DNA from 2 places in the Mesorhizobium sp. LSHC412B00 genome. Region 2 is predicted to be linked to the other one. Evidence: riboswitches for the same ligand, from Rfam matches in the RefSeq annotation. Region 2 holds a riboswitch; the other holds the start of a gene.
What was found. A riboswitch is a leader RNA that binds a small molecule or an ion and turns the genes downstream of it on or off. The one in region 2 is predicted to bind S-adenosylmethionine.
Positions count from the first base shown of each region.

Region 1: another riboswitch for S-adenosylmethionine. It lies ahead of X757_RS144310 (homoserine O-acetyltransferase); the one in region 2 lies ahead of X757_RS146045 (O-succinylhomoserine sulfhydrylase).

Region 1 covers NZ_AYWB01000012.1:31,957-46,934, reverse strand. Annotated here, with positions in the region: gene X757_RS144250 (ABC transporter permease) at 1-673, shown strand, start outside; gene X757_RS144255 (YdcF family protein) at 807-1,526, shown strand; gene X757_RS144260 (pyridoxamine 5'-phosphate oxidase family protein) at 1,625-2,257, opposite strand; gene X757_RS144265 (LysR family transcriptional regulator) at 2,372-3,277, shown strand; gene X757_RS144270 (1-acyl-sn-glycerol-3-phosphate acyltransferase) at 3,393-4,202, shown strand; gene X757_RS144275 (LysE family translocator) at 4,272-4,886, opposite strand; gene X757_RS144280 (aldo/keto reductase) at 4,970-5,917, opposite strand; gene X757_RS144285 (gamma-glutamylcyclotransferase) at 6,081-6,614, opposite strand; gene X757_RS144290 (DUF2125 domain-containing protein) at 6,738-7,736, shown strand; gene X757_RS144295 (sugar kinase) at 7,861-8,784, shown strand; gene X757_RS144300 (prephenate/arogenate dehydrogenase family protein) at 8,792-9,727, opposite strand; gene hisC (histidinol-phosphate transaminase) at 9,732-10,841, opposite strand; SAM riboswitch at 10,968-11,045, shown strand; gene X757_RS144310 (homoserine O-acetyltransferase) at 11,106-12,275, shown strand; gene metW (methionine biosynthesis protein MetW) at 12,272-12,886, shown strand; gene X757_RS144320 (DUF1330 domain-containing protein) at 12,894-13,214, opposite strand; gene X757_RS144325 (glycosyltransferase family 2 protein) at 13,462-14,397, shown strand; gene X757_RS144330 (DUF1194 domain-containing protein) at 14,449-14,978, opposite strand, start outside.
Region 2 covers NZ_AYWB01000010.1:38,352-53,329, reverse strand. Annotated here, with positions in the region: gene X757_RS146030 (Hsp33 family molecular chaperone) at 1-305, shown strand, start outside; gene apaG (Co2+/Mg2+ efflux protein ApaG) at 491-883, opposite strand; gene X757_RS146040 (ceramide glucosyltransferase) at 1,105-2,256, shown strand; gene X757_RS146045 (O-succinylhomoserine sulfhydrylase) at 2,268-3,458, opposite strand; SAM riboswitch at 3,516-3,593, opposite strand; gene X757_RS146050 (2'-deoxycytidine 5'-triphosphate deaminase) at 3,734-4,828, shown strand; gene X757_RS146055 (ABC transporter substrate-binding protein) at 4,930-5,700, shown strand; gene X757_RS146060 (hypothetical protein) at 5,694-6,167, opposite strand; gene araD1 (AraD1 family protein) at 6,195-7,190, opposite strand; gene mmsB (multiple monosaccharide ABC transporter permease) at 7,393-8,679, opposite strand; gene mmsA (multiple monosaccharide ABC transporter ATP-binding protein) at 8,676-10,208, opposite strand; gene chvE (multiple monosaccharide ABC transporter substrate-binding protein) at 10,361-11,431, opposite strand; gene X757_RS146085 (LysR family transcriptional regulator) at 11,726-12,733, shown strand; tRNA gene X757_RS146090 (tRNA-Gly) at 12,738-12,811, opposite strand; gene X757_RS146095 (DUF6460 domain-containing protein) at 12,993-13,256, shown strand; gene X757_RS146100 (histone deacetylase) at 13,325-14,227, opposite strand; gene X757_RS146105 (MATE family efflux transporter) at 14,445-14,978, shown strand, end outside.

The sequences.
Region 1 (14,978 bases), on a different contig from region 2:
GAAGGAAACCCGGATCATCGATCGCGACGCCACCGCGCGTCTGTTGGAGCCATGGCTGGGCTCGGGCCTGAATATCGACGAATTGCCGGTGCCGCGCCTGATCATCGTCACCATCGACGAGACCAGTCCGCCCGACTTTAGCGCCATCCGTGCGGCGCTCACGCCCAAGCTGCCGAGTGCTTCGCTCGACGATCACCGTACATGGGTCGACCGGCTGGTCGCCATGGCCCGCACCACGGTCACCATCGGCATCGCCGTGCTGGTCCTGATGCTGTCGGCGACGGTGCTGACCGTAGTGTTTGCGACGCGCGGCGCTATGGCGGGTAACGGCCATATCATCGAAGTGCTGCATTTCGTCGGCGCCGAGGCGCGCTTCATCGCGCGCGAATTCCGCTGGCATTTCCTGGTCACCGGCATGAAGGGCGCGGCCGCCGGCGGCGCAGCCGCGATCCTGGTTTTCATCGTCTTTTCCTGGTGGTCGTCGCGCAACATGGCAACGCCGCAGGCCGACCAGGCCACCGCTTTGTTCGGCAATTTCGCCATCGGATCGGCAGGCTATCTCGGCGTCGGCCTGATGGTGCTGGTGATCGGCGGACTGACGGCGGCGACCTCGCACGCCACCGTCGTCGCCTATCTCAGCGACATCGATGTCCGCCAGCCGGATGCGGGGTGAACCGTGAGGGCAGAAGCGAAAACAGTTCGGGGGCAAGGACAGGAATGGAAGGGACGATCACGGATCGAAAACCGACGTAACGCAATGTGCGCTTTTTTCCTTACCAAAAAGGCATTTCAGGATTAACCATAGGATGATGAACGCGCGGGAGTCGACCGGAACGGCTGGACAGATGCCAGTGGTGCGTTTGCGTGTGCGTACCGGGCTGGGCCGTTTGCGCACCGCCCTGCGTCTCGCCTCCCTCTGTCTACTGCTGCTGGTGGCCCTGTTTGCCGGTGGCTTCGGCTGGTTCGCCAGCAAGGTCAGCCACATGACGACCCCGACCAACCCAGCCAAGGCCGATGCGATCATCGTCTTGACCGGCGGTCAGGCCCGCCTCGACGCAGCACTCGATCTGCTTGCCTCCGGCAAGGGCGAGCGGCTGCTGATCTCAGGCGTGCATCCCTCTGCCAGCCGCCGCCAATTGCAGGCTGCTACCGGCGGCGACAAGGCGCTGTTTTCCTGCTGTGTCGACATCGACCGCGCCGCGCTCGACACGATCGGCAATGCCGAGGAAAGCGCTAAATGGGTGGAGAGCCACGCCTATGGCAGCGTCATCCTCGTCACCAACAATTACCACATGCCGCGCAGCCTGCTCGAGATGGGCCGCCTGCTGCATGGCGCCAGGCTTGAACCCTATCCGGTGGTCAACACCAATCTGGACAATGGCGACTGGCTGACCAAGCCGGAAGCGCTACGCGTGCTTCTGACCGAATACAGCAAATACCTGCTGGCGCTTGCGCGCGGCGTCGTCCCGGTCCGCCAGACTGCCGACAGCGTCGCACTGGCCGAGGTTTCGACCGCCAAGGACTAAAGCAATTCCAGGAAAAGTGTGTAGCGGTTTCCCCGGGAAAAGCACGTACGCTTTCCCTTGGGAATTGCGTCCAGACAGACGACTCTGACGGCGCTCGATTACCCCTTGGCCGTGCCGTCTTCCGCGCCACGCAGCCGCGCAATCTCCTGTTCGAGGCTTTCAATCCGCTTGTCGCGTTCGGCGAGTGCGGCCGCGACATCGGCGGCCTCGAATCGCTGCGGAATGTGTTGCGGGCAATTGGCATCCCAGGCCGAGACGGTGAACAAGATGACCTGCTCGGGGCGCGCCTTGTAGTCCTGCGGCATCAGCCTTGCCAGAAGCTCGGCATCGTCCTCGACGACGCGCGCCGTGCCCCAGATCTTGACGCGCTGGCGATGCGCATAGTCGATCAGGAACAGGAATGCCTGGTTGTTGTCGGCGAGATTCCCCTGCGTGATGAACTGCCTGTTCCCGGAGAAATCGGCAAAGCCGATGGTCTTCTCGTCCAGCACCTTGAGGAAGCCGGCTGGCCCGCCGCGATGCTGGATGTAGGGCTGACCCTCGCCATTTGCCGTCGACAGGAAGACGCTGGTCTGCGCCGCGATGAAGTCGGCGAGGTCGGGCGTCATATGGGCGCGCCATCCGCCGCGCTCCTCGGCGCTGGCATAGCCCTTGCGCGAACCTTTGCGGGTCTGGATCGCCTTGACCGTCGGCGTGAAGGCGACATCGCTGGTGAAAGTGTGAGCATTCATGGAAGCCTCCGCGAGGCCGAAACACGGCCATTGTACGCGAAGAGGTAGATCCTTCCATGTTTTGGATGTAGATGGCATAGTTGCAAGCTATCCTTCCAATTTCCGGAAGAAAGTATGGATCGTCTCGAAGCCATGTCGCTGTTCGTCGCCGCGGTGGAAGCGGGCAGCCTTTCCGCTGCCGGCCGCCATTTCGGCATTCCACTGGCAACGGTCAGCCGCAAGGTTTCCGACCTCGAAAAGCACCTTCAGGCGCGCCTGCTGAACCGTTCGACCCGGCAGCTCACGCTGACCGATGCCGGCCAGGCCTATCTCGCCGCCTGCCGCCGCATCCTCGGCGAGGTCGGCGAAGCCGAACGCACCGCTGCCGGCGAATACAGCACGCCGACCGGCGACCTGTTCATCACCGCGCCGGTCGTTTTTGGTCGCCTGCACGTGCTGCCTGTCGTCACCGAATTCCTGGCGGCTTATCCTCAAGTCAACATTCGCCTGACGCTGGCTGACCGGATAACCCAACTGGCGGAGGAACATCTCGACCTTGCCATCCGCATCGGCGAGCTTGCGCCTTCGAGCCTCATTGCCATCCGCGTCGGCGCGATCCGTCGCGTCGTGTGCGCCAGCCCCGCCTATATCGCCGCGCATGGCATGCCGCGGACGCCGGACGATCTGGCCGCGCATGAATGCATCAGTTTCGAAGGGCCTGCAGCGCTCGCCAGCTGGAGCTTTGCCGGCGACAAGGGCGAACTGATCGTGCCGATCCACTCACGGCTGCGCGTCAACACGGCGGAAGCTGCAATCGATGCCGCGATTGCAGGCGCCGGGATGACGCGGGTGCTCTCCTACCAGATCGCGGACGCAGTACGTTCCGGCGTGCTCGTCCCGGTCTTGCGACCCTTCGAGCCGCAGCCGTGGCCGGTGAGCCTCGTCCATGCCGGCCAAGGCCTGCTGGCGGTGAAACTAAGGGCGTTCCTCGATTTCGCCGCTCCGCGGCTGAAGCAGCGGCTGTTGCAGGCGACGTGGTGAGTTGAGACTGGCTTGAGTCAGTGGCGAGCCGGCCTATGTCAGGCCATTGCGGCGTTTCCTTTTTGCCCGCGCTTGGTGTAACCAACGCACACCTCCTCAACGGGCCCTTCCCCGCATGCTCTATATCCGCTCGCTGGCGTTCAACTTCGTCTTCTATGTCAATCTGATCGTCCAGATGGTCCTCTGGACCCCTTACTACTTCCTCTCGCCACGCCATCGCGCCTGGTTCGTGCCGAAATTCTGGTCGCGCACCAGCCTGTGGCTCTACGACAAGATCGCCGGCACCAGGAGCGACATCACCGGCGTCGAGAACCTGCCGGAGGGCTCTTTCATCCTGGCGCCGAAACACCAGTCGTTTTGGGACGCGATCGCTTTCTTTCCCTTCCTCCACGATCCGCTTTATATCCTGAAGCGCGAGCTGACCTGGATCCCCTTCTTCGGCTGGTACATCCTGAAGATGCGGATGATCCCGGTTCACCGCGGCAGCCGCTCCAAGGCGTTGAAGCAGGTCGTTGCATCGACAAAGCAGGAGATGGGGCGCAATCCGCGCCAGCTGATTATCTACCCCGAAGGCACGCGCCGAGCGCCAGGCGACGAGCCGGCTTACAAATACGGCATTGTCGAGCTCTATACGCGGCTTGGCGTCCCGGTGGTACCGGTCGCCCATGTCGCCGGCCTCTATTGGCCTCGCCGCAAATTTTTGCGCTTTCCCGGCACCATCAAGGCCCGCTTCCTGCCGCCGATCCCGCCCGGGCTCGGCAAGGACGAATTCATGGACCGGCTGATCGGCGATACGGAAGCCGCCTGCGACCAGCTGCTGATCGAGGCATCGCAGGCTCCTAACCCGCCGCAAATGCCGCCGACGGCGGTCAAGCGGCTGGCCGAACTCGCCGCGGCCGCCAAAGCAATTCCAGGAAAAGTGTGAGCGGTTTTTTCCGTCCTGAATCGCGCCAAAACAAAAAAGACCAAAGCTTGATCTCTTCTGCGGGCCGGCTCAAGGCCACGCCGCCAGCGCCGTGGTCAGCACCAGCGTCGCCGCGAAGGCCAGATTGATGATCCGCGACGTCAGCGGCTGGCGCAGGGTGCGGGCGAAGGCCGCGCCGGCCAGCAGCCACAGCACATGGATGGCTACGATCATCAGGGTGAGAACCGCCAGCCTGGCCGGGATGCCGAGAGCTGCGGTCGCGGAGCCAGCAAGGACCGCAGCAATCGCCAGATAGGCTTTCGGGTTGGCAACGGCGAGCAGGAAGCCGCCGAGGAAGGTCGGCAGAACCGCGCTGCTGTCACGCGCGGCCAGCGGCGGCGCTGTCGCTATTCTGTAGGCGAGGTAGAGAATATAGGCGGCTGAAGCGACCGCCAGCACTGGCGCTACGCCCGGCATCGAGGTGAGGATAGCCTTGATGCCGGTGGCCACGACCAGCAGCACCGCGACCGTGCCTAAAATGATCCCCGATGTGTAGTGAAGCGAATTGCGCAGGCCGAAGGCGGCCCCTATCGCCGTGACGCTGATCGTCGCCGGGCCAGGACTGCCCATGACGACGGTTGCCGCCAGCACCAGCGCCAGCAATTGCTGCCAGGGCTGCGCCTGCGAAAGAATGTCTGCGGCCATGCTGCCTCTTCTCCACAATAATGGAGAACAGTGTGGCAAGGCGGACAGCCGTCGTCTTGAACGATCGTGCCGAACCTGCGCGGCTAGGCGCTGGCCTTGTCCAGCGCCACGAGATCCTCCGCGCTGAGCTTCAGCGATGCGGCGCGCACCAGGCTGTCGACCTGGTCCAGCGTCGTGGCGCTGGCGATCGGCGCAGTGATGCCGGGCTGCGCCATCACCCATGCGAGTGCTACTTCCGCCTGCTTGGCCGAATGGCGCGCCGCCACAGTGTCGAGTGCGGCCAGAATGCGCATGCCGCGCGCATTGAGATAAGCCTTCACGCCGCCGCCGCGTTCACTTTTGCCGAGATCGGCCTCGCTACGGTATTTGCCGCTCAAAAACCCCTTGGCGAGACTGAAATAGGTGATGACGCCGATATCCTCGGCCACGCACACATCATGCAGCGGCCCGTCGAAGGATGAGCGATCGTAGAGATTGTATTCCGGCTGCAGCACGCTGTAGCGCGGCAGCCCGCGCAGGCTGGCAACATCGAGCGCGGCGCGCAGCTGGCCGGCGTCGAGATTCGAGGCGCCGATATGGCGGACCTTGCCGGCAGCGAGCAGCTTCTGGTAGGCGCCGAGCGTCTCTTCATAAGGCGTGGTCGGGTCCGGCCAGTGCGACAAATAGAGGTCGATGACATCGGTCTGCAGTCGCTTGAGCGACGCCTCGACTGCCCTTTCGATATGGGCAGCGGACAGATCCTTCTTGCCTTGTCCCATATCCGAGCCGACTTTGGTGATGACGATGATCTTGTCACGGTTGCCGCGGCTTTTCATCCATTTGCCGATGATGGTCTCGGACTCGCCGCCCGCGTGGCCGGGCACCCAGCGCGAATAGGCATCGGCAGTATCGATAGCGTTGAGGCCGGCGCCGCCGAACCGGTCGAGCAGGTCGAAGGAGGTCTTCTCGTCCGCGGTCCAGCCGAAGACATTGCCGCCCAGGACCAGCGGCGCGATGGAAAGGTCGGTTTGACCGAGACGGCGTTTTTGCAAGACGGGGCTCCGTGGGCTGGCGGCGGGCGACCCGAATGCTTCGGGCCGCAGCTAAGCTAGGTCTCGCCGCGCCGAGGTCAAAGGCCTCAGCCAATTTTCCAGCGGGCCAGCGCTTCACAAAGGCGCGAGCGCTTCGCCTGCAGGCTCGCCGTGGTCCACTGGCTCACGAGGCGATCCGCTTCGCCACCTCTTCCAGCCAGTGGTCGCTGATACCCAGCGCCGCGAGATGCTGCAGCGTGTTGAGCACATAGTCCTCGTTGTTTCCGGACTGGCCGACGGCGCCACGGATAACACCTGCCGCATGCGCGGGGTCGAGCCCGCCGGCATACTGCTCATGCTGGCGGTCGACGATATAGGCAACCGCTTTCACTCTCTCTCCCGCGGCCGCCCCATTCCCGTCGAGGCTGATATCGAGCACACGCTCGAGGTAGACGCTGGTCACCAATTCGCGCTCGCGCAGATAGGTCAGCACCTCATCGCGCAGCTCGCCGGGCACGCGAAAGGCCAGCCCGATGCAGGAGCCGCCACGGTCGAGGCCTAGCACCAGGCCCGGCCGCTGGCGCGTGCCGCGATGCACGAAGGAATAGACGCAGAGCGACCGGCGGTAGCCGTAAAGCCGCGCGCGCCGTGTCTCGACATGGGCGAATCCCGGTCGCCAGATCAGCGAGCCGTAGCCAAAAACCCAAAAATCACCCATATCGCCAAGCCTGATTGTACGAGAGTGACGCCGCCGCATCGGAATCGGTGCTCTTCTGTTCTTTTTGCTTTTGCGTAAGCCACAGTCCACCCGCAACACGCCCGCGTTAATGAAAGCCGCAGCATGACGTCAAGTGACGAGCGTCCGTCGAAGTTTCGCCGCCGGCTGATGTGGCTCGCTGCCTTGCTCGTTATGCTGTTCGGCGTCTACAGCGCAGTCTGGTTCTATGTCGCCGGTCGCGTCAGCAGCGAAGCCGACAAGGCGGTGGCCTCGCTCAAGGACAAAGGCATCGAGGCCGGCTGCGCCAACCTCACCGTCAGCGGCTACCCCCTGAGTTTTGCCATCTCCTGTGACAATCTGGCTTACGAGGACGACGCCAGGAACGTTGCCGCCTCGGCAGGCAGCTTCAACTTCGTTGCAGAGCTCATCCGGCCGTTGTCGCCTGCCGCCGAGTTGCGTGGGCCGCTGCGCACCTCGGTGCCGGGGATGGCGCCGCTATGGATCGACTGGGACAATCTGCAGGCCAATGCCAAGCTCTTCTGGCCCCTGCCCCGGAGCATTTCGCTGCAGGCGGAGAGCTTGTCCGGCCAGACGGATCCGGCCGACGACACTGATCCGGTTTCACTGTTCAGCGCCGGAACCGCGGCGGGCGAGTTGCGGCCCGACGGCCAGGACATCGGCTACGTCGGCAGCTTCACCGATCTTGAGATCGACGCCGACGCGATCGGCGGGCGCGTGCTGCCGCCGCTCGACGGCAGCGGCGACGCGACGCTGAAGAACGGCGTCGCGCTGATGAAGACGCAGGCCAGGAGCCTGCGCGGCCAGGCGGCCGACATCCACAAGCTCGATCTGTCGTCGGGAACCGCGCGCATCACCGTCTCCGGCCCGGTGTCGGTCGACGCCAACGGCCTGGTCAATGCCGACCTGACGATCAAGCTGCAGGATCCCAAAGCCGTGGCGGCAATCCTCGCCACCGCAATCCCCGAGCAGAAGAGCCAGATCGAGCAAGGCTTTGCCGGTCTGGCGCTGCTCGGCAACGAACCGTCGATGCCGCTCAAGGTGGTGAAGGGCAAGGTCTCGCTCGGCTTCATTCCGCTGGGCAAGATCAAGCCGCTCGATTAGAGCAATTCCAAGAAAAGTGTAAGCGGTTTTCCGTCCGGAATTCCGTTAAAACAAAGAGATAGAGCATGATCGCAAAGAGCGGGAACGGCTTTTGGGGAGAGATCATGCTCGAGCAAGCCGACGCATGAACCGACCGGTGAAACTGCTGAGCGTTGGCGCGCTGACGCTGGATACCATCCTGCGCGTCGAAACCCTGCCCACGCATCAGGGCAAGTTCATCGCCTCGGACGGCATCCAGATCGCCTCGGGCATGGCGACAAGTGCTGCCTGCGCCGCCCGCCGTCTCGGCGCCGAGGTGTTCCTGTGGGCAAGTGCAGGTGACGATGCCGTCGGCGACCAATTGCTGGCCGGCATCGAGGCCGAGGGCGTCGATTGCGGCTTTGTCCGCCGCGTCGAAGGCGCCCGCTCGGCGCTGGCCGCGATCCTGGTCGACGCTCATGGCGAGCGCATCATCGTGCCCTTCTACGACCCAAAGGCGCAGGCCGACCCCGAGGCGGTGCCTGTCGCCGATCTTTCCGGCTTCGATGCCGTGCTGGTCGATGTGCGCTGGCCGGGCGCCGCCGCTCTTGCCTTGACCGCCGCGCGCGACGCCGGTTGCCCGGCAATCCTCGACGCCGACACGGCGCCGCTGGAGGTGCTGGAGCATCTGTTGCCGCTGGCGTCGCACATCGTCGCTTCGGAGACGGCTGCACGCATTGTCTGCGGCCACGCGCTGGATCCCGAAACCGCCTGCGCCGACCTCGCCAGCCGCACAGACGCCTTCGTGGCGGTGACCGGCGGCGCCTCGGGAAGCTGGTGGCATGACCGGTCCGCCGGATGCGTGCGCCACATCGCGGCGCCGAAGGTCAAGGCGGTCGACACGCTGGCCGCCGGCGACGTTTTCCACGGCGCCTTTGCCGTTGGACTTGCTGAGGCCATGTCGGTCGAGCACGCGTTGCGCTTTGCCAGCGCGGCGGCCGCGCTCAAATGCCAGCGCTTCGGCGGCCGGCTGGGCGCGCCGGACCGGGCCGAGACAATGGCCATGGTCGCGGCGACCTGGCCCGTCTGAAACAGATTTAACTTTTCACCGGGTGCTCGACCGCCTGCCGGCCGAAATCCGGCACGTCGATATCCTGGCCGGCCTCGATGATCGAACGGCGAACGGCCCGGGTGCGGGTGAACAGGTCGAACAGCTTGTCGCCGTCGCCCCAGCGGATCGCCCGCTGCAGCGAGGCGAGGTCCTCCGAAAAGCGCGCCAGCATTTCCAGGATGGCATCCTTGTTGTGCAGGCACACGTCGCGCCACATGGTCGGGTCGGAGGCGGCCAGACGGGTGAAGTCGCGGAAACCGGAAGCCGAATATTTGATCACTTCCGACTTGGTCACCGATTCCAGATCGTCGGCCGTGCCGACGATGTTGTAGGCAATGATGTGCGGAAGATGCGAAACGATGGCCAGCGTCATGTCATGATGCTGCGGGTCCATCGAGTCGATGTTGGAGCCGCAGCGCCGCCAGAATTCCGACAGCTTTTCCAGCGCGGCCGGATCGGTTCCCGGCAGCGGCGTGAAGATGCACCAGCGGTTTTCGAACAGGTCGGCGAAACCCGCATCCGGGCCCGATTTCTCCGTACCTGCCAGCGGGTGCCCCGGAATAAAGTGCACGCCGTCCGGTACATAGGGCTGCATTTGCGCAATGACGGAGGCCTTGGTCGAACCGACATCGGTGAGGATGGCGCCCTTTTTCAGCCCCGGCGCGATCTCTTGCGCCACCTCGCCCGACGATCCCACAGGCACCGAGACGATGATCAGGTCGGCGTCGCGGACCGCTTCCCTGGCGCCGGTGGTGTAGCTCTCGCCAAGACCGAGCTCCTTCGCCCGCGCCAGCGTGGCCGGGCTGCGCGTCGCGATGGCGACATGGCGGGCCAGGCCCTCGCGGCGGATAACGCGGGCCAGCGACGAGCCGATCAGGCCGATGCCGACCAGCGCGATCTTTTCAAACATCGGTGATGTCATTGTTTCAGCTTTTCAGGAACGTCGTGAGGGCGTCGATAACGCCGCGATTGGCTTCTTCGGTGCCGACGCTCATGCGCAGCGCATTGGGAAAGCCATAGCCGGTAACGCGCCGCAATATATAGCCGCGCTGGGTGAGGTAGTCGTCCGCCGCCTCAGCCGAATGCTTCTTGTCGTCGGGAAAGTGGATGAGGACGAAATTGCCGACGCTGGGCGTCACCCTGAGCCCAAGCTTCGTCAGCTCTTCATTCAGCCAGGTAAGCCAGGTCTCGTTGTGCAACGAACTGCGCTCGACATGGGCGCGGTCGCGGATGGCGGCAATGCCGGCCTCGATCGCTGTTGCGTTAACGTTGAAAGGGCCGCGGATACGGTTGATGGCATCGACGATGTGCAGTGGGCCATACATCCAGCCGATGCGCGCGCCGCCAAGGCCGAGCTTGGAGAAGGTGCGGGTCATGACCACATTCTGTGCGCTGCCCGCCAGCTCGATGCCGGCCTCGTAGTCATTGCGCCTGACATATTCGGCATAGGCCGCGTCGAGCACCAGAAGCACGTTGCCCGGGAGCGTGGAATGCAGGCGGCGGACCTCCTGGAACGGCAGATAGGTGCCGGTCGGATTGTTGGGATTGGCGAGGAAGATGATTTTGGTCCGCGGCGTCACCGCGGCCAGGATCGCGTCGACGTCGGCGCGCTCCTCGGTTTCCTTCACAGCAACCGGCTTGGCCCCCGCCGACTGAATGTAGATCTTGTAGACCATGAAGGCATGTTCGGTAAAAATCGCCTCATCGCCTGGCGCCAGATAGGTCTGCGCCAGCAGGCCCAAAATCTCGTCGGAACCGTTGGAGCAGATGATGTTTGCCGGGTTGAGGCCATGCACCTCGGCGATCGCCTCGCGCAGCCGGCGGGCGGTGCCGTCGGGATAGACATCGAGCTTGCCAGCCACTTCGCGCGCGGCCTCGATCGCCTTCGGCGACGGGCCGAGCGGGTTCTCGTTCGACGACAATTTATGGACCTTGGCGACGCCGGCCGGTGCCGTGCTCTTGCCCGGCACATAGGCGTCGATGTCCATAATGCCCGCGCGGGGCGTCGGCCGTGCCTTGTCCGCTGTCTTGTCCATGTCGCAAATCCATCGAGAATGCCTCCGTCCGGAGGCCGCAGCGGAAATACAAGCCGTAGCCGCGAATGTCGAGAGGCGGGCAATAGCTGGCCGTTGACGCCGGGCCGCACGAGTTCTAGAAGAACGCAACAGTTCCGTGGTGATTTGGCCGGTCGGCTTGCAGCCACGTTAAACAACTCGCTAAAGGGCCGTTTGCGTGACGTAACCGGCTTTGCGATCGCACTGCCGGTTTTTTATTGCCTGACGGCGGGCAAGGAGAGTCACATGGCCGCGCTCCGCGCTACAAAAACCAACAACGAGGCCGACAACCCGTCGAGCCCTGTGTTGCGTTTTGGCCCTGACAAGCCGCTGAAGCTCGACGCCGGCACGCTTTTGTCGCCGTTCCAGATCGCCTACCAGACATATGGCGCCCTCAACGATGCCCGCACCAACGCCATCCTGGTCTGCCACGCGCTGACCGGCGACCAGCATGTCGCCAGCACCAATCCGGTGACCGGCAAGCCCGGCTGGTGGGAAGTGCTGATCGGTCCCGGCAAGATCATCGACACCAACCGCTTCTTCGTCATTTGCTCCAACGTCATCGGCGGCTGCCTCGGCTCCACGGGTCCGGCCTCGACCAATCCCGCCACCGGCAAGCCCTACGGCCTCGACCTGCCAATCATCACCATCCGCGACATGGTGCGGGCGCAACTGATGCTGGTCGACCATTTCGGCATCGAAAAGCTGTTTTGCGTGCTCGGCGGCTCGATGGGCGGCATGCAGGTGCTGGAATGGGCATCGTGCTATTCCGAGCGCGTCTTCTCGGCCCTGCCGATCGCCACAGGCGCACGCCATTCCTCGCAGAACATCGCCTTCCACGAGGTCGGCCGGCAGGCCGTCATGGCCGATCCGGACTGGCATGGCGGCAAATATTTCGAGCACGGCAAGCGCCCGGAAAAGGGGCTCGCCGTGGCGCGCATGGCCGCCCACATCACCTATCTGTCGGAAGCCGCCCTGCATCGGAAATTCGGCCGCAATCTGCAGGACCGCGAAGCGCTGACCTTCGGTTTCGACGCAGATTTCCAGATCGAAAGCTATCTGCGCCACCAGGGCATGACATTCGTCGACCGCTTCGACGCCAACTCCTACCTCTACATGACCCGTTCGATGGATTATTTCGACCTCGCCGCCGACCATGGCGGCCGGTTGGCAGATGCCTTTGCCGGGACCAAGACCCGCTTCTGCCTGGTGTCCTTCACCTCGGACTGGCTGTTCCCGACCGAGGAGAGCCGCTCGATCGTGCATGCGCTCAACGCCGCCGGCGCCTCCGTCTCCTTCGTCGAGATCGACACCGACCGCGGCCATGATGCCTTCCTGCTCGATGAACCCGAACTGTTTGCCGCCATCAAGGGCTTCATCGGCTCGGCGGCCCGCGCAAGGGGGCTCGCCTCATGAGCGTCAATGGCAGCCAGCGCGTCGACCTCGAAGTCGTGGCCAACCTGATACCGACGCAGTCGCGGGTGCTCGATGTCGGCTCCGGCGACGGCCTGCTGCTCGAACTCCTGCAGGAGACCAAGCAGGTCGACGGCCGCGGGCTGGAGCTGTCACAGCGCGGCGTCAATGAATGCGTGGCGCGCGGTCTCTCGGTCATCCAGGGCGATGCCGATACCGACCTCGAATTCTATCCAGACAAGGGTTTTGACTTCGTCGTCCTGTCTCAGACGCTGCAGGCGACCCGCAACCCGAAGCTGGTGCTCGACGAGCTGCTGCGAATCGGCAACCGCGCCATCGTCTCCTTCCCCAATTTCGGCCACTGGCGGGTGCGGCTGTCGCTGTTCGTCAATGGCCGGATGCCGGTGACCGCGGACCTGCCCTATTCCTGGTACGACACGCCCAACATCCATTTCTGCACCATCCGCGACTTCGTCAATCTGGTCGAGGAACTCGGCGCTTCGGTCGAGAAAGCCACCGCGCTCGACGGCAACGGCCAGAAGATCGGACTGTCGATGCCATGGTGGTTCTGGAATTTCTTCGGCCAGCAAGCGGTGTTCTTGCTGAAGCGGTAGTTTGCCCCTATTCCAGCACGTCCGTCGCCTTGTGCGGGTGCTGAACGCCATCGGCGATGATCACATCGGCGTGGGAGTTGTCGGTGCGCAAGGCCAGAATCTCCCGATAGGCTGATGAATCGTACCAGCCCCACGCATGCGCCCTGTCCGGAAACTCGATGACGATCAGATGCCCGGGCCATTCGTTTTCGACCACGTCCATGTCGCCGCCGTGGACAAGGAAGCGGCCGCCGAACGGCTCCAATGTGGCGTCGATCCTCTGCAGATACTCGACAATCTGCGGGCCCATTGTGACTTGACGCATATGGGCGACGGCGTAGGCGGCCACGGCTGAACTCCCTGTGAGATCGAAGCCCGACGACCGGCTTCGTTGGCGCAATCTGCAGACATGATGGCCATCGGTCGATTACGTCTGGGGTAATCGGCCGGCTTACGGCGTCCTGGCTCAACAGTTTGTGATGACATTGCCGCTGGTTTTTTGTAGCGTCGAATCGAATGCCATCCCGGGGTAAGGCTTGGACGGCGACCATCAAAACCTCCGGCCTCCAGGCATTTCGGGGCACAATCGAAGCAACATGTCCAAGGCAACCGACCTCGCTCCGCTGATCTCGGTGATCACACCGACGCACAATCGCCGCAGCAAGGTGGTGCGCGCCGTGGAGAGCGTGCTGGCGCAGAATTTTCCCCGGTTCGAACACATTGTCGTCGATGACGGCTCGACCGACGGTACGGCAGCCGCACTTGCCGAAATCCGCGATCCACGGCTGATCTATGTTGGCTCGAAATGGCGCGGCGCCAATGCCGCCCGCAATGCCGGCATCGAGCGGGCGCAGGCGCCGGTGGTGACATTCCTCGATTCCGACGACGTCTATTTGCCGGATCGCCTGGCGCGGACGCTGGAGCAGTTCGACAACAATCCCTCACTCGAAGTGCTGATCAGTTCCTTCGTGTCGCTGAAGGGCAATCGCCGCACCAACTGCGTCAACCGCGAGGCGCTGCTGAGCCGCGACTCGCTGGAGCGGGCCCTTGTCGCGCAGACCATCTTCATTGCCGGGTCGGCAATCACCGCCCGGCGCGAGTCGCTGCTGGCCATCGGCGGCTACGACAGTGACGTCACGCGCATGCAGGATCGCGAATTGTTGCTGCGCTTTGCCCGTCGCAGCGGCGCGCAGCTGTCCGAAGTGATCGACTGGAAAAAGTACAACTCGGAGAATTCGATCTCCGGTCGCCGGGACGGCTATGTCGAAGCCTATGCGAGCTTGATCGACAAGCACCCCTATATCGCCGACCGCTACCCCTACATCCCGCCTTACATGATCGCCCGGCAGCTCATCGCCGATGCACTCAAGGGCAGGGTTTCGCAGGCGTTCTCCGGCTATATGGCCAACCGGTCGTCGAAGGCGCTTGGCTATTCGCTGCCGCAGCTGTTGCGTGGCTATGTCGGCGGCCGGCGCTGGCGCCGCGATCTCTATGCCGAATTTCGCGACAAATACGGTGCACGGCCGGCCTGAAGTTTGCCGACAAGCCGCGCAGCGGCTTTCCCCTCCGAACTGCCTCAAACCTCATTTGTCGAGTTCCGGCAGATATGGGTCGGAATATAGCCGCCGGTCGCGTTCGCCCTGTAGGCAGTCCATGGGTGCGGCGGCATCGATCGGGACCACGGTCGCATCGGCGATGCCGCTCACCTCCAGGATCAGCTTGCGGCGTATGGCGGTGGCGAATTCCGAGGCCGCATAGATCGGCAACACGAAGGAGCCTGGCCCACCGGTGACGCAGTCGTCATAATACTGGTCGAGATGGCTGAACGTCGGCGACGGGCTGATCAGGATCGGCAGGCCGTTGATGACGATGCCCTTGGCCACCGCCGCATCGCGTGTCGTGGCGACGGGCAGCCCGGTGTTGTTGGGACCGTCGCCGGAAATGTCGATGACGCTGCGTGGCGCATCGAACCCCGTGCCCTCAAACAGCCCGGCGCCGAAGGCAAGCGCACCGGAAATCGAGGTGCCGCGAAAGCTGCGGAACGGCCGCGCTTCTATTCTGTCGGCGAAGGCGTTGGCGCTCTCTGCGCTGTCGATCACCTGCCAGGCGATGA
Region 2 (14,978 bases):
CCGACAATTCGTGGCGCGAGCTGGTGGCGCTGCTCGGCACCATCGAGCCGACCGAGCTGATCGACCCGACCATCGGCGCCGAGCGGCTGCTCTACAGGCTGTTCCACGAACATGGCGTGCGCGTCTTCGGCGGCGTGCCGGTCGCCGACCAATGTTCCTGCTCAAGGGACAAGATACGCGGCATCCTCGAGGGGTTTTCCGCGCAGGAGATCAAGGACAGCACCGAAGATGGCGGCATCCACGTCGCCTGCGAGTTCTGCTCGAAGCAGTACGACTTCGACCCGGCGGAGTTTGCAGCTCAGTAGCATCTCTTCCTTCTCCCCGTTCACGGGAGAAGGTGCCCGAAGGGCGGATGAGGGGCAGCGCGAACTTTGGTGAATGGCCGCGCATAGCCTGCGTCATGTGCGTGGAAGATAACCTCATGAGTCCGGCGGCGCCCCTCGTTGCACTGCCGGGCATTTCTCCCCGTATAGAGATGGGGAGAAAACCCCTAATTCACCGTCCGCCGCGTCCCCGGCAGATCCAGCGAAAACGCGGGAATAGCGACGTCGAACGTCTCGCCCTTTTTGTTGCGCATGGTGTAGTGGCCGACCATGAAGCCGGAGGGCGTCGAGAGCGGGCAGCCTGACGTGTATTGATAGCTGTCGCCGGGATTGAGCTCAGGCTGGTCGCCGACCACGCCGGCGCCGCGCACTTCCTCGATCCGGCCGCTGCCGTCGGTGATGTGCCAGTAACGCGACATAAGCTGCACGAAATCGTCCGACTGGTTGTCGATCGTCACCTGGTAGCCCCAGACATAACGGTTCTCCGCCGGGTCCGAGCGGTCCTCCAGGTAGAACGGTCTGACCTGCACTTCGATGTTGCGCGTGACGGCGCGATACATGGGCTGCTCCGGTTGCGCGGCAAGGAACATTTGTCGCGCTATGCGGTTTGATACGCGCACAACGGCATGTCCTGCCAGCCTCAAAGCGGAGGTGCCGACAAACAATGTCATTTAAGTGACACATGACAGTGTTGGTGTGGGCAAACCTTGCCGGCGACTCAAGGCCCATCTGTCGACTGACAAAGCAGCCGCGAGCGGCCTTTCCGGAGTGACCAGATCTCATGGAACTAGCTCTCACAGCCGCCTTCGCTTCCTCCGCTTTGCTTCTTTCCAATCTTGCCAGCATCCTGCTTGCTTCGTCGAAACTGCAAGCGCGTCGCCTTATCCCTCCGCCGTCCGACGAGCAGCCACCGGTCTCGATCGTCGTACCGTCGCGCGGCGTGGAGCCGTTCACACAAGAGACGCTGCAGCGAGCCTTCTCGCTCGACTGGCCGCGCTACGAACTGATCTTCTGCGTCGCTCACGCCGACGATCCCGTCGTCAAACTGATAAACAGGGCGATCGTCCTGTTTCCCAACGTGCCGGCCCGGCTGCTGATCGGCGACGACCGCGTCAGCAGCAACCCGAAGCTCAACAACTGCGTCAAGGGCTGGGAAGCGGCGCTCTATCATTGGGTTATTCTCGCGGATTCCAACGTGCTGATGCCAAGGGATTACGTCCAGCACCTGATGGCGGCCTGGCGGACCAATACCGGGCTTATCTGCTCGACGCCGATCGGCTCTCGGCCGGATGGCTTTTGGGCCGAGGTCGAATGCGCGTTCCTCAACACGCTGCAGGCGCGCTGGCAATATGCCGGCGAGGCGCTCGGTCTCGGCTTTGCCCAGGGCAAGAGCATGCTGTGGAACAAGCCGATGCTCGATACCAATGGCGGTATCCGCGCGCTGGCCGCCGAGATCGCCGAGGATGCTGCTGCAACCAAGCTGGTCAACGGACTGGGCCTGCACGTCAATCTCGTTGCCTCGCCTTTCGAGCAACCACTGGGGCAGCGCCGACTTGCCGACATCTGGTCGCGCCAGGCGCGCTGGGCGCGGTTGCGCCGCGTCACTTTCCCGCTGTTTTTCGCACCCGAGATCCTGACCGGCGTCGCCGTGCCGTTGGCGTTGGCGCTGGTGGCGGCCGCAAGTGCCGGCATCAGCCTGCCGGCCACGGTGTTGGCCGTGCTGACGGCGGCCTACATTCCCGAATGCGCGCTGGCCGCGGCCAAGGGCTGGCACCTGTCGCTGCGCATGGTCCCGGCGATGATGGTGCGCGACATGATGCTTCCCGCCATCTGGGCGCGCGGCTGGCTGAGCGGCGCCGTCGACTGGCGCGGCAACATCATGACCATCGGCACCAAGACGGCCGAACTGGAAGAGGTTTCGTCGGGAGCGTGACGCCTCGCGGCCTATCCGGCGGCCTTCAGCGCCTGCGCAACGTCCTCCAGCAGATCGTCCGTATCCTCAAGACCGACCGACAGCCTGAGCGTTCCCGGCCCGATGCCAAGCTCGGCGCGAGCTTCGTCGCTGAGGTTCTTGTGCGTGGTGGTCGCCGGATGGGTGATCAGGCTCTTGGCGTCGCCGAGATTGTTGGAGATCAGCACGATGTCGAGCGCGTTCTGCAAGGCGAAGGCCGCCTGCTTGCCGCCCTTGACGTCGAGGCAGATCAGCGTCGATCCGCCCGTCATCTGCTTCTTGACGATGTCGGCCTGCGGGTGGTCGGCGCGGCCGGGATAGATGACGCGGGCGATTTCCGGCCGTCCTGCCAGGAAATCCGCGATCTTGGCCGCGCTTTCCGTCTGCTGGCGCACCCGAACCGGCAGCGTCTCCAGGCCCTTGAGCAGCGTCCAGGCGTTGAACGGCGACAGGCTCGGGCCGGTGTGGCGGAAATAGTCGTGCAAATTCTCGTCGATCCATTTCTTGTCCGACAGGATGATGCCGCCGAGACAGCGTCCCTGGCCGTCAATGTGCTTGGTCGCGGAGTAGACGACGATATGGGCGCCGAGCTGCAAGGGCTTCTGCTGCAAGGGCGTGGCAAAGACATTGTCGACGATCAGCCTGGCGCCGATCGAGGTGGCGAGCGCCGCCACCGCTGCGATGTCGACCACTTCCAGCGTCGGATTGGTCGGGCTTTCCAGGAAGAACAGTTTCGTGTTCGGCCGCACCGCCTTTTCCCAGTTGGCGATGTCGGTGCCGTCGACCAGCGTTGCCTCGATGCCGTATTTCGGCGCCAGCGTCTCCACCACCCAGCGGCAGGAGCCGAACAGCGCGCGCGCCGCAACGATATGGTCGCCGGCCTTGGCGCTGCACAGGAGCGCTGCCGTCACCGCCGCCATGCCGGACGCCGTGGCGCGCGCATCTTCGGCACCCTCCAGCGCGCACATGCGCTTTTCGAACATGTCGACGGTAGGGTTGGCATAGCGCGAATAGATGAAGCCCGGCTCCTCGCCCTTGAAACGGGCCTCGGCAGCCTGCGCCGTCTCGTAGACATAGCCTTGGGTGAGGTACATCGCTTCGGACGTCTCGCCGAACTGGGAACGCAGCGTTCCCCCGTGCACGAGTGCGGTCTGAGGTTTCCAGTTACGCTTCTTGGTGCTCATCGCTTTTGTTCCAGACACAAAAAAACCGGCCGCGAAAGTCGCAACCGGTCCATATGGCCTTGCGGCCCGACGGTCCTTTAGCGACTTGTTTAACGTGGCTGCAAGCCGACCGGCCAAATCACCACGGGATAACGACCCTTTAGACCTCACCTGCGCTTGCGTCAATTGCCGGCTTCATTAAGAGGTTTGTACCAGGCAGGTTCCGCAATGATATCCAGCGGTTTTGCGGCAAGAACCTGCCACAAAGAGACCGACCTTGGAGCGGAGCCAGCCTTTTGCGGCAGACAGGCATTCTTCCCGATCAGGACATTTCCGCGCTGTTTCAGTCCGGCGCGCTCAAGTCGCCGCGCGCGCTCGATGTCGACCAGGTGCAGCCGGCGAGCCTCGATCTCAGGCTCGGCGACAAGGCTTTTCGCGTGCGCGCCTCCTTCCTGCCGGGTCCCGATCATCTGGTGGCCGACAAGCTTCACCGGCTGAAATTGCATGAGTTCAGTCTCGCCGAGGGCGCGGTGCTGGAAACCGGCTGCGTCTACATCGTGCCGCTGCTCGAAAGCCTGGCGCTGCCCGCAAACGTGTCGGCCTCGGCCAACCCGAAGAGCTCGACCGGCCGGCTCGACATCTTCACCCGGGTGATGACCGATCGCGGCCATGAGTTCGACAAGATCGCCCCCGGCTATCACGGGCCGCTTTATCTCGAAGTCAGTCCGCGCACCTTCCCGATCGTCGTACGCGCCGGATCGAGGCTGTCGCAGATCCGCTTTCGCACCGGCAACGCGCTGTTGTCGGAGGCAGAACTGAACGAATTGCACCGCGCCGAGATGCTGGTGGCGACCGAGCCGCCCAACATTTCCGGCGGCGGCATTGCGCTGTCGATCGATCTCGACGGCGACCAGAACGGCCTGGTCGGCTATCGCGGCAAGCATCACACCGGCTTGGTCGATGTCGACAAGCGCGCCGCCCAGGATGCCGTCGATTTCTGGGAGCCGCTCTATAAGAGCGGCGCCGGCGAACTGGTGCTCGACCCGGACGAGTTCTACATCCTGGTCAGCCGCGAAGCCGTGCACGTGCCGCCGCTCTACGCCGCCGAGATGACGCCCTTCGATCCGCTGGTTGGCGAATTCCGTGTTCACTATGCCGGCTTCTTCGATCCGGGCTTCGGCCATTCGGCCTCAGGCGGCACCGGCAGCCGGGCGGTGCTCGAAGTGCGCAGCCACGAAGTCCCGTTCATCCTCGACCACGGCCAGATCGTCGGCCGGCTGGTCTACGAACACATGCTGAAGCGGCCGCAGGCGCTTTACGGCACCGATCTCGGCTCGAATTACCAGGCGCAAGGCCTCAAGCTCTCCAAGCATTTCCGCCCCGCCGGCTGAACCTTCGATCACCGTCAGGCAAAATACTTGCCTGCGCTGCCTCACCATGCTTGGCTGCCTTTCGGTGGCCGGCAAGAGAACGGCGCGCAAGGGGAACCAAAATGCAGATTTCAAGATGGATCATATCGGCAGCGGGCGCTGCCATGCTGGTGATATCGGCCGGCTCGCTGGCTGAGGCGCAGGAGAAATTGAAGATCGGCACCGAGGGCGCTTATCCGCCCTTCAACACCATCACCGCGGACGGCAAGATCGAGGGCTTCGACATCGACATTGCCAATGCGCTGTGTGCGCAGATGAAGGTCGAGTGCGAGATCGTCACCCAGGACTGGGACGGCATCATCCCGGCGCTGCAGGCGAAAAAGTTCGACGCCATCATCGCCTCGATGAGCATCACCGAGGAGCGCAAGAAACAGGTCGCCTTCACCAACAAATACTACACGACGCCGCTGGCGCTGGTGGCGCCCAAGGACAGCGACCTCACTTCCACCGAACCGGCAGCCCTTGCCGGCAAGACGGTGGGCGCGCAGGCCTCGACCACCCAGGCCGACTATGCGCAGGACGCCTATGGCAAGGCCGGCGCCGAGGCGAAACTCTACCCCACCCAGGAAGAGGCGATCACCGACTTGCAGAACGGCCGTCTCGACGCCGTCATCTCCGACAAATTCGTGCTGATGGACTGGCTGAAGAAGGCGAGCGACGGCTGCTGCAAGCTTGTCGGTGACGTCAAGGGCACCGAGACGCAAGCCGGCATCGCTGTCCGCCTGGAGGACACGGCACTTCGCGACAAGCTCAATGCGGCGATAGACGCCATCGTCGCCGACGGCACTTACAAGAAGATCCAGGCCAAGTATTTCGATTTCGATATTTATTGAGTCCCGTCCGCCGGCGTCAGCCGCGAAAGAGATACTCTTTCGCGGCGCCAAAGGCAGGCATGAAAATGGCCGATAGACAGCAGTTCGCGTGCGGCCAAACGTTTCCTGCCCCAAAAGCCTTCGGTCAGTTTGACCTCGTCGAGCGAAGCGTTTGAGCCGCGCTTCAACGGGAACAACTGCTTGTCGAGGCAACCGAGGACATGGGCCTTGGCGGAGTCGATGCCGCAGACCTTGCCATTGTTGTTCAGCCTGTCGCCGCGAAGCGCTGATGTCATGTGATCCGTGTTGCGCATCAGAAAGCTCACCTGGGCTTTCGAATAGCCGGTTGCCAGAAGACGGCTCGTCATCGGCAAACGGGCTTCACGATAGAACTTCGGGCTGCACTGGCCGGCGCTAAAGGCCACCGACGGTTGGGTCAGGAACAGGGCCACGCCCGTGAACACAATGACAAGCCGCATTCCGTTCATTTCCGGCTCCCAAATTGTGATGCTGCCTCAAAGCGCCTTCACCGCCACCTTAACCGGCTGCTCAATCTCCAGCGGGTTGCGCAGCGGCAGGCCGAAATCCCCGGCCTCGATCTCGAACACGTCGCCAGCCTGAGTCTTGATGCCGTCGGCAAAGGACAGCGTCGCCGTGCCGAACATGTGCACATGCACGTCGCCCGGCTGGCGGAAGGCCGAATATTTGAAGTGGTGATGTTCGAGATTGGCGATTGTGTGCGACATGTTCGCTTCGCCCGACAGGAACGGCTTTTCCCACAGCAAATTGCTGTCGCGATAGATTCGCGATGAGCCCCTGACGTCGGCCGGCAGGTCGCCGATCAGGATTTCCGGCCCGAACGAGGCGTTGCGCAGTTTGGAATGTGCCAGGAACAGATAGTTCACCCGCTCGGTAACATGATCGGAAAACTCGTTCGACAGCGTGAAGCCGACGCGGAACGGCGCGCCGTCGTCGCCGATGACATAGATGCCGGCGATTTCCGGCTCCTCGCCGGCGTCCTGCGCAAAGGCCGGCGACATCAGTGCGGCGCCCGGCGCCACCGCCATGGTGCCGTTGCCCTTGTAGAACCATTCCGGCTGCACGCCGGTCTGGCCCTTGGCCGGCTTGCCGCCTTCGAGCCCCATGCGGAACATCTTCATGGAATCGGTAAGCTGCTCCTCGCCGCCATCGCTGAGCTTCTTGTGCATGGAATCGCGCGTCGCCGCCGAGCCGAGATGGGTCAGGCCGGTGCCGGTCAGATGCAGATGCGCAGGATCGGGATGGTTGATCGGGGACACCAGCCGGCCCTTCTTGTAGACGGCGTCGAGGTCTATCGCTTCACCGAACCCCTTGCGCTCGATCAGCGCGGCGAGGGCCGTTCCGGTGCGCGCGGCTTCCATGGCCAGCGAATAGACGCTGCGGGCGCCGTTGATGATCCTGGTCTTGCCGCCGCCATTGCGGGCGACGACGCGGATGGTCTCGGCGTCGTCGAGGATCTGGGAGATTAGCATGATGAAATCCTCTCTCATGTGCCTTGGCCGGGTTGCCCCTTGGCAAACCTTGACCTGCGCGGCTCGGACCTCGCCGCGCCACGGGTTGAACTCTTCGTCCGGATTGCGCTCGCGAGCTCCATCCCTCGGGGGACTTCTTGTGCCGACAACTTGCCGGCTGCGCCGCGACCGTATGCCTCCTGCTTGCCTCGCCTGAAGCTTGTCAGGCCTTGTTCTTGTTGTAGACGTCGAAGATCACGGCGCCGAGCAGCACCAGGCCTTTGACCACCTGCTGCCAGTCGACATTGACGCCCATGATCGACATGCCGTTGTTCATCACGCCCATGATGAAGCCGCCGACGACTGCCCCGATGACCTGGCCGACGCCGCCCATCGCCGAGGCGCCGCCGATGAACACTGCGGCGATGACGTCGAGCTCCGAGCCGAGACCCGCCGCCGGCACCGCCTGGCCGAGACGAGCCGCGATGATCAGGCCGCCAAGCGCCGACAGCACGCCCATATTGATGAACACCATCAGCGTCAGCCGCTCGGTGTTGATGCCCGACAGCTGCGCCGCCTTGGGATTGCCGCCCATGGCGTAGATGCGCCTCCCGATGGTCATGCGCTTGGTGACGAAGACGAACAGCGTGATCAGCACGCCCATGACCAGCAGCACCACCGGCAGGCCGCGGTAGCTGGCAAACTCATAGACCAGGAACAGCGCCAGCGCGCTGGCGACCAGCGTCTTGACCACGAACAGGGTGAAGGGCTCGGCCTCATAACCATGGCGTTCTCGTTTGCGCCGGGTGCGGACCCCGAAATAGGCATAGGCGAGCACGGCGATCAGCCCCAGCACGACCGTCGTCATGTGCAGGGTCACGCCGCTGCCCATGATGGTCTTGCCGGCTGCGTTCACGACCGGCGGGACGAGCGTCAGTGGGCCGATCACATCCGGGATGAAGCCGGAGCTGAGCATCTTGAAGTCGTCGGGAAGCGGACCCACCGACGAGCCGCCGCCAAGCAACGCCTGGCAAATGCCGCGGAAGATCAGCATGCCGGCCAGCGTGACGATGAAGCTCGGTATCCGGTGATAGGCGATCCAATACCCTTGCGCGGCGCCGATCAGGCCACCCGCGACCAGGCAGACGATCGAAACCACCAGCGGATTGCTCAGCGGTCCGAGTTGCCAGATGACCATCATGTTTGCCGCCAGCGCGCCGATGAAACCGGCGACCGATCCGACGCTGAGGTCGATATAGCCCGATACGATCACCAGCAGCATGCCCAGCGCCATCACGATGATGAAGGAGTTCTGCTGCACCAGATTGCTGAGGTTGACCGGCTTGAACAACGTCCCCGACGTGGTGAACTGGAAGAACAGCATGATGACGATCAGGGCTATGATCAGCCCGTATTCGCGTAAATTCGTCGCCAGCGCCGAGACGGCGATGCGCGGGCGCTGTTCGTCGGCGACGTTGCCCTGCGGGGCGGGGGCGCTTTCGGTGCTCATGCTGCTTTTCCTTCTCCCCGGACGATGGCGCGCATTATCTTTTCCTGGCTTGCTTCCGCCGCGGGCATTTCGCCCACCATGCGCCCTTCGTTCATGACGTAGATGCGGTCGGTAATCCCCAGCAATTCCGGCATTTCCGACGAGATGACCACGATCGCCTTGCCCTCCGAGGCAAGGCGCGCGATGATCGTGTAGATTTCATACTTGGCGCCGACATCGATGCCGCGTGTCGGCTCGTCGAGGATCAGCACGTCAGGGTCGGCAAACAACCATTTCGACAGCACCACCTTCTGCTGGTTGCCGCCGGAAAGATTGCCGGTCATCTGATAGACGCTTGACGCACGGATATTGGTCTTCTTGCGATAGTCGTTGGCGACCGCAAGTTCGCGCATGTCGTCGATCACGCTGTGGCGCGACACGCCGTCGAGATTGGCCAGCGTAATGTTATGCTTGATATGGTCGATGAGGTTGAGGCCGTAGGTCTTGCGGTCCTCGGTGACATAGGCGATGCCGTGTTGGACCGCCTTGCTTACCGAGGAGACATCGACCGGCTTGCCCTTGAGCAGCACTTCGCCGGTGATGCGGCGGCCATAGGAGCGGCCGAACAGGCTCATGGCGAATTCGGTGCGGCCGGCGCCCATCAGCCCGGCGATGCCGACCACCTCGCCCTTGCGCACATTGATGTCGATGCCCTTGATCACCTGCCGCTCGGCATGGAGCGGGTGATAGACCGACCAGTTCTTCACCTCGAACACGACTTCGCCGATCTTGGGCTCGCGCGGCGGATAGCGGTCGTCTAGCGAACGGCCGACCATCGAGGTGATGATGCGGTCTTCGGAGATATCCTTCTTGGCCAGCGTCTCGATGGTGCGCCCGTCACGGATGACGGTTACCTTGTCGGCGACCCGGTTGATCTCGTTGAGCTTGTGCGAGATCAGGATCGAGGTCATGCCTTGCCGCTTGAATTCGAGCAGAAGATCGAGCAGCGCCTGGCTGTCTTTCTCGCTGAGCGACGCGGTCGGCTCATCGAGGATCAAAAGCTTGACGTCCTTGCTCAGCGCCTTGGCGATCTCGACCAGCTGCTGCTTGCCGACGCCGATATTGGTGATCAGTGTCTTGGGGTCCTCCTTGAGGCCCACCTTCTTCAACAGGGCAGCGGTGCGCGCCTCGTTGGCATCCCAGTCGATGACGCCGTATCGGGCGTTTTCGTTGCCGAGGAAGATATTTTCGGTGATCGACAGCATCGGCACCAGCGCTAGCTCCTGGTGGATGATGACGATGCCCTTGTGTTCGCTGTCATGGATACCTTTGAACTGGCATTCCTGACCCTGAAAAATGATCTGGCCGTCATATGTGCCGGCGGGATAGACGCCCGACAGAACCTTCATCAGCGTCGACTTGCCGGCGCCGTTCTCGCCAACCACGGCGTGGATCTCGCCTTCTTCGACGCTGAGGTTGACGTTCGACAGCGCCTTCACGCCGGGGAAGGTCTTGGTGATGTCGCGCATCTCCAAAATCGTCGTCATCAGGGCAAGCTCCTCCTGTTGCATGTCGCTCAAAATTGCTTGCGGTTTGAGACAACGACATGCACGCAAACTAAGTCCGGTAGAAACAATACCGGGGTCGCTTGTGAACGGAAAGGGGTCCTGCGTCGCGCAGGACCCCTGTCTTTCTAAACGGATTACTTCAGTTCGTCGGCCTTGATGTAGCCGGAGTCGACGACCAGTGCCTGGTAGTTCGACTTGTCGACCTCATGCGGCGTCAAAAGGATCGAGGGAACGACCTTGACGTCGTTGTTGTAGGTCTTTTCATCCAGGCCGTCCGGCTTGCCGCCCGAGAGCACCTTGTCGACGAGTTCGACGGTGGCCTTGGCCAGTTCGCGGGTGTCCTTGAACACGGTCGAGTATTGCTCGCCCGTGATGATCAGCTTGACCGAAGCGGTCTCGGCGTCCTGGCCGGTCACGATCGGCCACGGCTGGGCGTCGGTGCCGTAACCGACGGCGCGCAGCGAAGCGGTGATGCCGCGCGACAGGCCGTCATAGGGCGACAGAACGCCATCGACGCGGCTGCCGTCCGAGTAGTTGGCCGACAGAAGGTTGTCCATGCGCGCCTGGGCGGTGGCGGCGAGCCAGCGCAGCGTGCCGACCTTGTCCATGCCGGTCTGGCCGGACTTGATCTTGATCGAGCCGTCATCGATCAGCGGCTGCAGCACCGAGATTGCGCCGTTGTAGAAGAAGAAGGCGTTGTTGTCGTCCGGCGAGCCGCCGAACAGTTCGACGTTCCACGGCTTGGTGTTCGGGAAGCGCTCCTTGAGGCCCTTGACCAGCGAGTTCGCCTGGATCACGCCGACGCCGAAATTGTCGAAGGTGGTGTAGTAATCGACATTGGCGGTCTTCTTGATCAGGCGGTCATAGGCGACGACGACGACGCCGGCGTCAGCGGCCTTCTGCAGCGCGTCCGACAGGGTCGTGCCGTCGATCGAAGCGATGATCAGCGCCTTCGGGCCCTTGGTGATTTCGTTTTCCAGCTGGCTGAGCTGGTTGGGGATGTCGTCCTGCGCGTACTGCAGGTCGACCGTGTAGCCGAGAGCTTCGAGCTGGGACTTGACGGCATCGCCGTCATTGATCCAGCGCTGCGAGGTCTTGGTCGGCATCAGCACGCCGACAAGACCCTTGTCGGCTGCGTGCGCCGAGTAGGTCATGGCAGCGATGCCAAGGGCCGCGACGGCGGCCAGTGTCTTGATGATTTTCACGTAAAACTCTCCCTGGTTGATGGACGCGACACCTCGGGGCTTCGCGGGCCGCGCAGTCGGGCGGATGCGCCAAAGCGCCGCCGCCGTCATAATCGATCTCCGGTATCCTCCCAATCGGCCCTCCGTCTTGATTTAAATCGATACGATTTTGCTCGTCATCGACCGTCAAGTCTTGAGGACGCGCGAAAGTGTGACCCTTTGCCATAACTGTCAAATGCGATCTTCGGTGGTTGCTATACCAAAACCGGTATATGACTAAACCGGGCTGGAACAGTGGCGGAAGCGGGAAAAGGCATGGCGGCTTTACGAGGTCCTCAGGGAATTTCAAGCGGTTACGATGAATTGCCGGGCGATGGCGAGACACTTCTGCGTAGCGGCTTGAGCCTGCGTCACATGCGCATGATCGCAGCACTCGACGATCACGGTCGGGTGAGTGCTGCCGCCCAGGTGATGAACATCTCGCAGCCGGCGGCCTCGCGCATGATTTCCGAGATGGAAGCGGTGCTCGAGGTGAAGCTCTGCGAAAGGCTGCCGCGCGGCATCACACTCACCCCTTACGGCAAGGCGCTGGCCCGGCGCGCGCGCTCGATCCTGCTCGAAATGCGCGAGGCCGACCGCGAAATATCGGAGCTCAAGGCCGGCAAGGGCGGCTCGGTGTTCCTTGGCGCGGTGACGGCGCCGGCGATCGAACTGGCGGTCCCGGCGATCCGCGAGATACGCCGCCTCTATCCGCGCATCGAAATTACCATGCAGGTCGAGACGTCGAATGTGCTGGCGCGCGAACTGATCGCCACGCGCCATGATTTCATCATAGCCCGTGTTCCCGAAGACCTCAATCCGCGGCTGTTCGAATCCCGTGTCATCGGCGTCGAGAAGGCCTGCCTGATCGTGCGTCGCGGCCACCCGCTGAGCAATGGCCATCCTCTTAACAATGGGAGGGCGGTGCGGCTGGAGGACACCGCCGCCTTCGACTGGGTGTTCCAGTCGGGCGGGTCGCCGCTGCGCCAGGCGATGGAGAGCAATTTCCTGAACCGCAACATCGCCCTGCCGGACCGCATCCTTAACACCTCGTCCCTGCTGCTCACACTGGTCATGGTGGCGCAGTCCGACGCCATCGCCCCGGTGTCGATCCAGGTGGCAAAATTCATCCAGAACCCCGACGGTCTCGCCGGCGCCATCGATGTCGTCCAGACCGAGTTTGACATCGAGGTCCGCCCCTACAGCCTGATCACGGTGAAGAACCGCGTCCTGTCGCCGGCAGCCAAGATGCTGCACGATTTTATCTTGCGGGAGGTGGGATAGGAACTGGAGCGGGTAGAGGGAATCGAACCCTCGCGTTCAGCTTGGGAAGCTGACAAGCTACCATTACATCATACCCGCATTGGCCTCTCGATATCATGACGGGCGTGCTTCGGGCAATCGCCCTTGGACAGCTCTTCGTAAACGGCTGTTGGAAACCCCGACCGATTGCGCCAGTCCGCCTGCCTTGATGTGGGCGCAGCAAGTGCGTATTCGTGGTTTGTACCCCGAATCCGGGCACACCAATCTGGAGGCAGGCCCCTTGTCCACAGTGACGCGCTTTCTCGGTGACTCGCCCGTCAGGGTGATCGTCAAGCTGCTGGTCGTGTCGTTCCTCGTCGGCCTGGTCATGAATGCGTTCGGCTGGACGCCCATGGACGTCTTCTACCGCATCCAGGGTTTCTTCATCGATCTGTGGAATCTTGGCTTCAACGCGGTCTATCGCTTCTTGGGCTATATCCTGCTCGGCGCCGCGATCGTCGTGCCGGTGTTCATCCTGCTCAGGGTCGCGAACTACCGGAAGTGAAGCGGAGGCATGATCCCGAAAAGTGGCAACCGGTTTTCGGAAAAGATTGTGCTCAAACCGAAGGCCACTCAGGCAAAGTCCGACGCCACCTCGAACAGGATGGCGTGGCGCGCGGCCAGCGCTGCGACATCGGTCGAATAGCCGCCGCCGATGACACCGCAGACCGGGATGCCCAGCGCGCGGAAATGACCGATCACCATGGCGTCGCGGGCACGCACGCCGTCATCGCTGAGCGACAGCCGGCCAAGCCGGTCCTCGGCATGCACGTCGACACCGGCATTGTAGAAGACGATGTCCCAGTGCGCCTTGGCCGAGAGCTCCGGCAGGAGGACACCCAGCCGTTCGAGATAGGCGCCATCGCCGGTGCCGTCCGGCAGGGCAACGTCGAGATCGGAGGCAATCTTGCGCACCGGATAATTGCGCTCGCCATGCATGGAAAAGGTGAACGCGCGTGGCTCGTCTTTCAGGATGTCCGCGGTGCCGTCGCCCTGATGCACATCGAGATCGACGATCAGGATGTTTTTCACCGCGTCTTCGGCTAGCAGCACCAGCGAAGCGACGGCAACATCGTTGAAGGTGCAGAAGCCCGCGCCTTGCGCGCGCCGCGCATGGTGGCTGCCGCCGGCGCTGTTGCAGGCAATGCCATTGATAAGCGCCAGTCGCGCCGCCAGCACCGTGCCGCCGGCGGCGAGTTGCGCCCTGAGCGAAACGCGCGGTCCCACGGGAAAGCCGATCTCGCGCTCGATCTTTTCAGGCACTGAACACGTGATGACCTGGTCGACATAATCAGCCGCATGGGCGAGCTTCAGCCAGGAGGCCGGCGCCGGCTCGGGCATCGACAGCGCCCCGGCATGGATCAGACCCCTGATATGCAAGGCCTGCATCAGCAGCGGATATTTGCTCATCGGAAAGCGATGATTGACGGCGAAGCCGGCATCGTAGTCGGGATGATGGACGATCTGCAGGGGCATGGCTAAAGCAATTCCAGGAAAAGTGTGCAGCGGTTTTCCCGGGAGAAGCGCGTAGCGCTTCCCTTTGGGAATTGCTTAAAACCAGTACTGGGATCCGGCGGGCTCGCGCCAGAAGAACATTTCGGTTGGCCGTCACGGCAAGAGTGATTGCGCGGTGGCGGGAAAATGGGGCACATCGGCTGTTCGATCAAGCCGCAATCAGCAAGGCAGCAGTCCCCTGGACACGGGTGCAATCCCAGCCGACGCGAGACCCTTCGCCGTCACCAACCGTTCGGTGCTCGCCATCGCCGTGCCGATGACGCTCGCCTATCTGACGACGCCGCTGCTCGGCATCGTCGACACGGCGGTGGTCGGGCAGTTCGGCGATGCCGCCCTGCTCGGCGGCCTGGCGGCCGGGGCGCTGGTCTTCGACGTGGTCTTCAGCACCTTCAATTTCCTGCGCTCCGGTACCACCGGCCTCGTCGCCCAGGCGTTTGGGCGCGGCGACGAACTGGAGGAGCAGGCGGTGTTCTGGCGCGCCGTGCTGATCGCGGTCGCCGCCGGCATCGTGCTTGTCGTCCTTGCGCCGCTGATTGCCATCGCCGGCCAGAAATTCATCGGCGGCGAAGCGCGCGTCGGCGAGGCGATGGGCGTCTATATCCACATCAGAATGCTCGCCGCCCCCTTCACGCTGATCAACTACGCCATCCTCGGCTATGTCCTTGGACGCGGCGAGGGCGGGCTTGGGCTGATGCTGCAGGCGGTGCTCAAC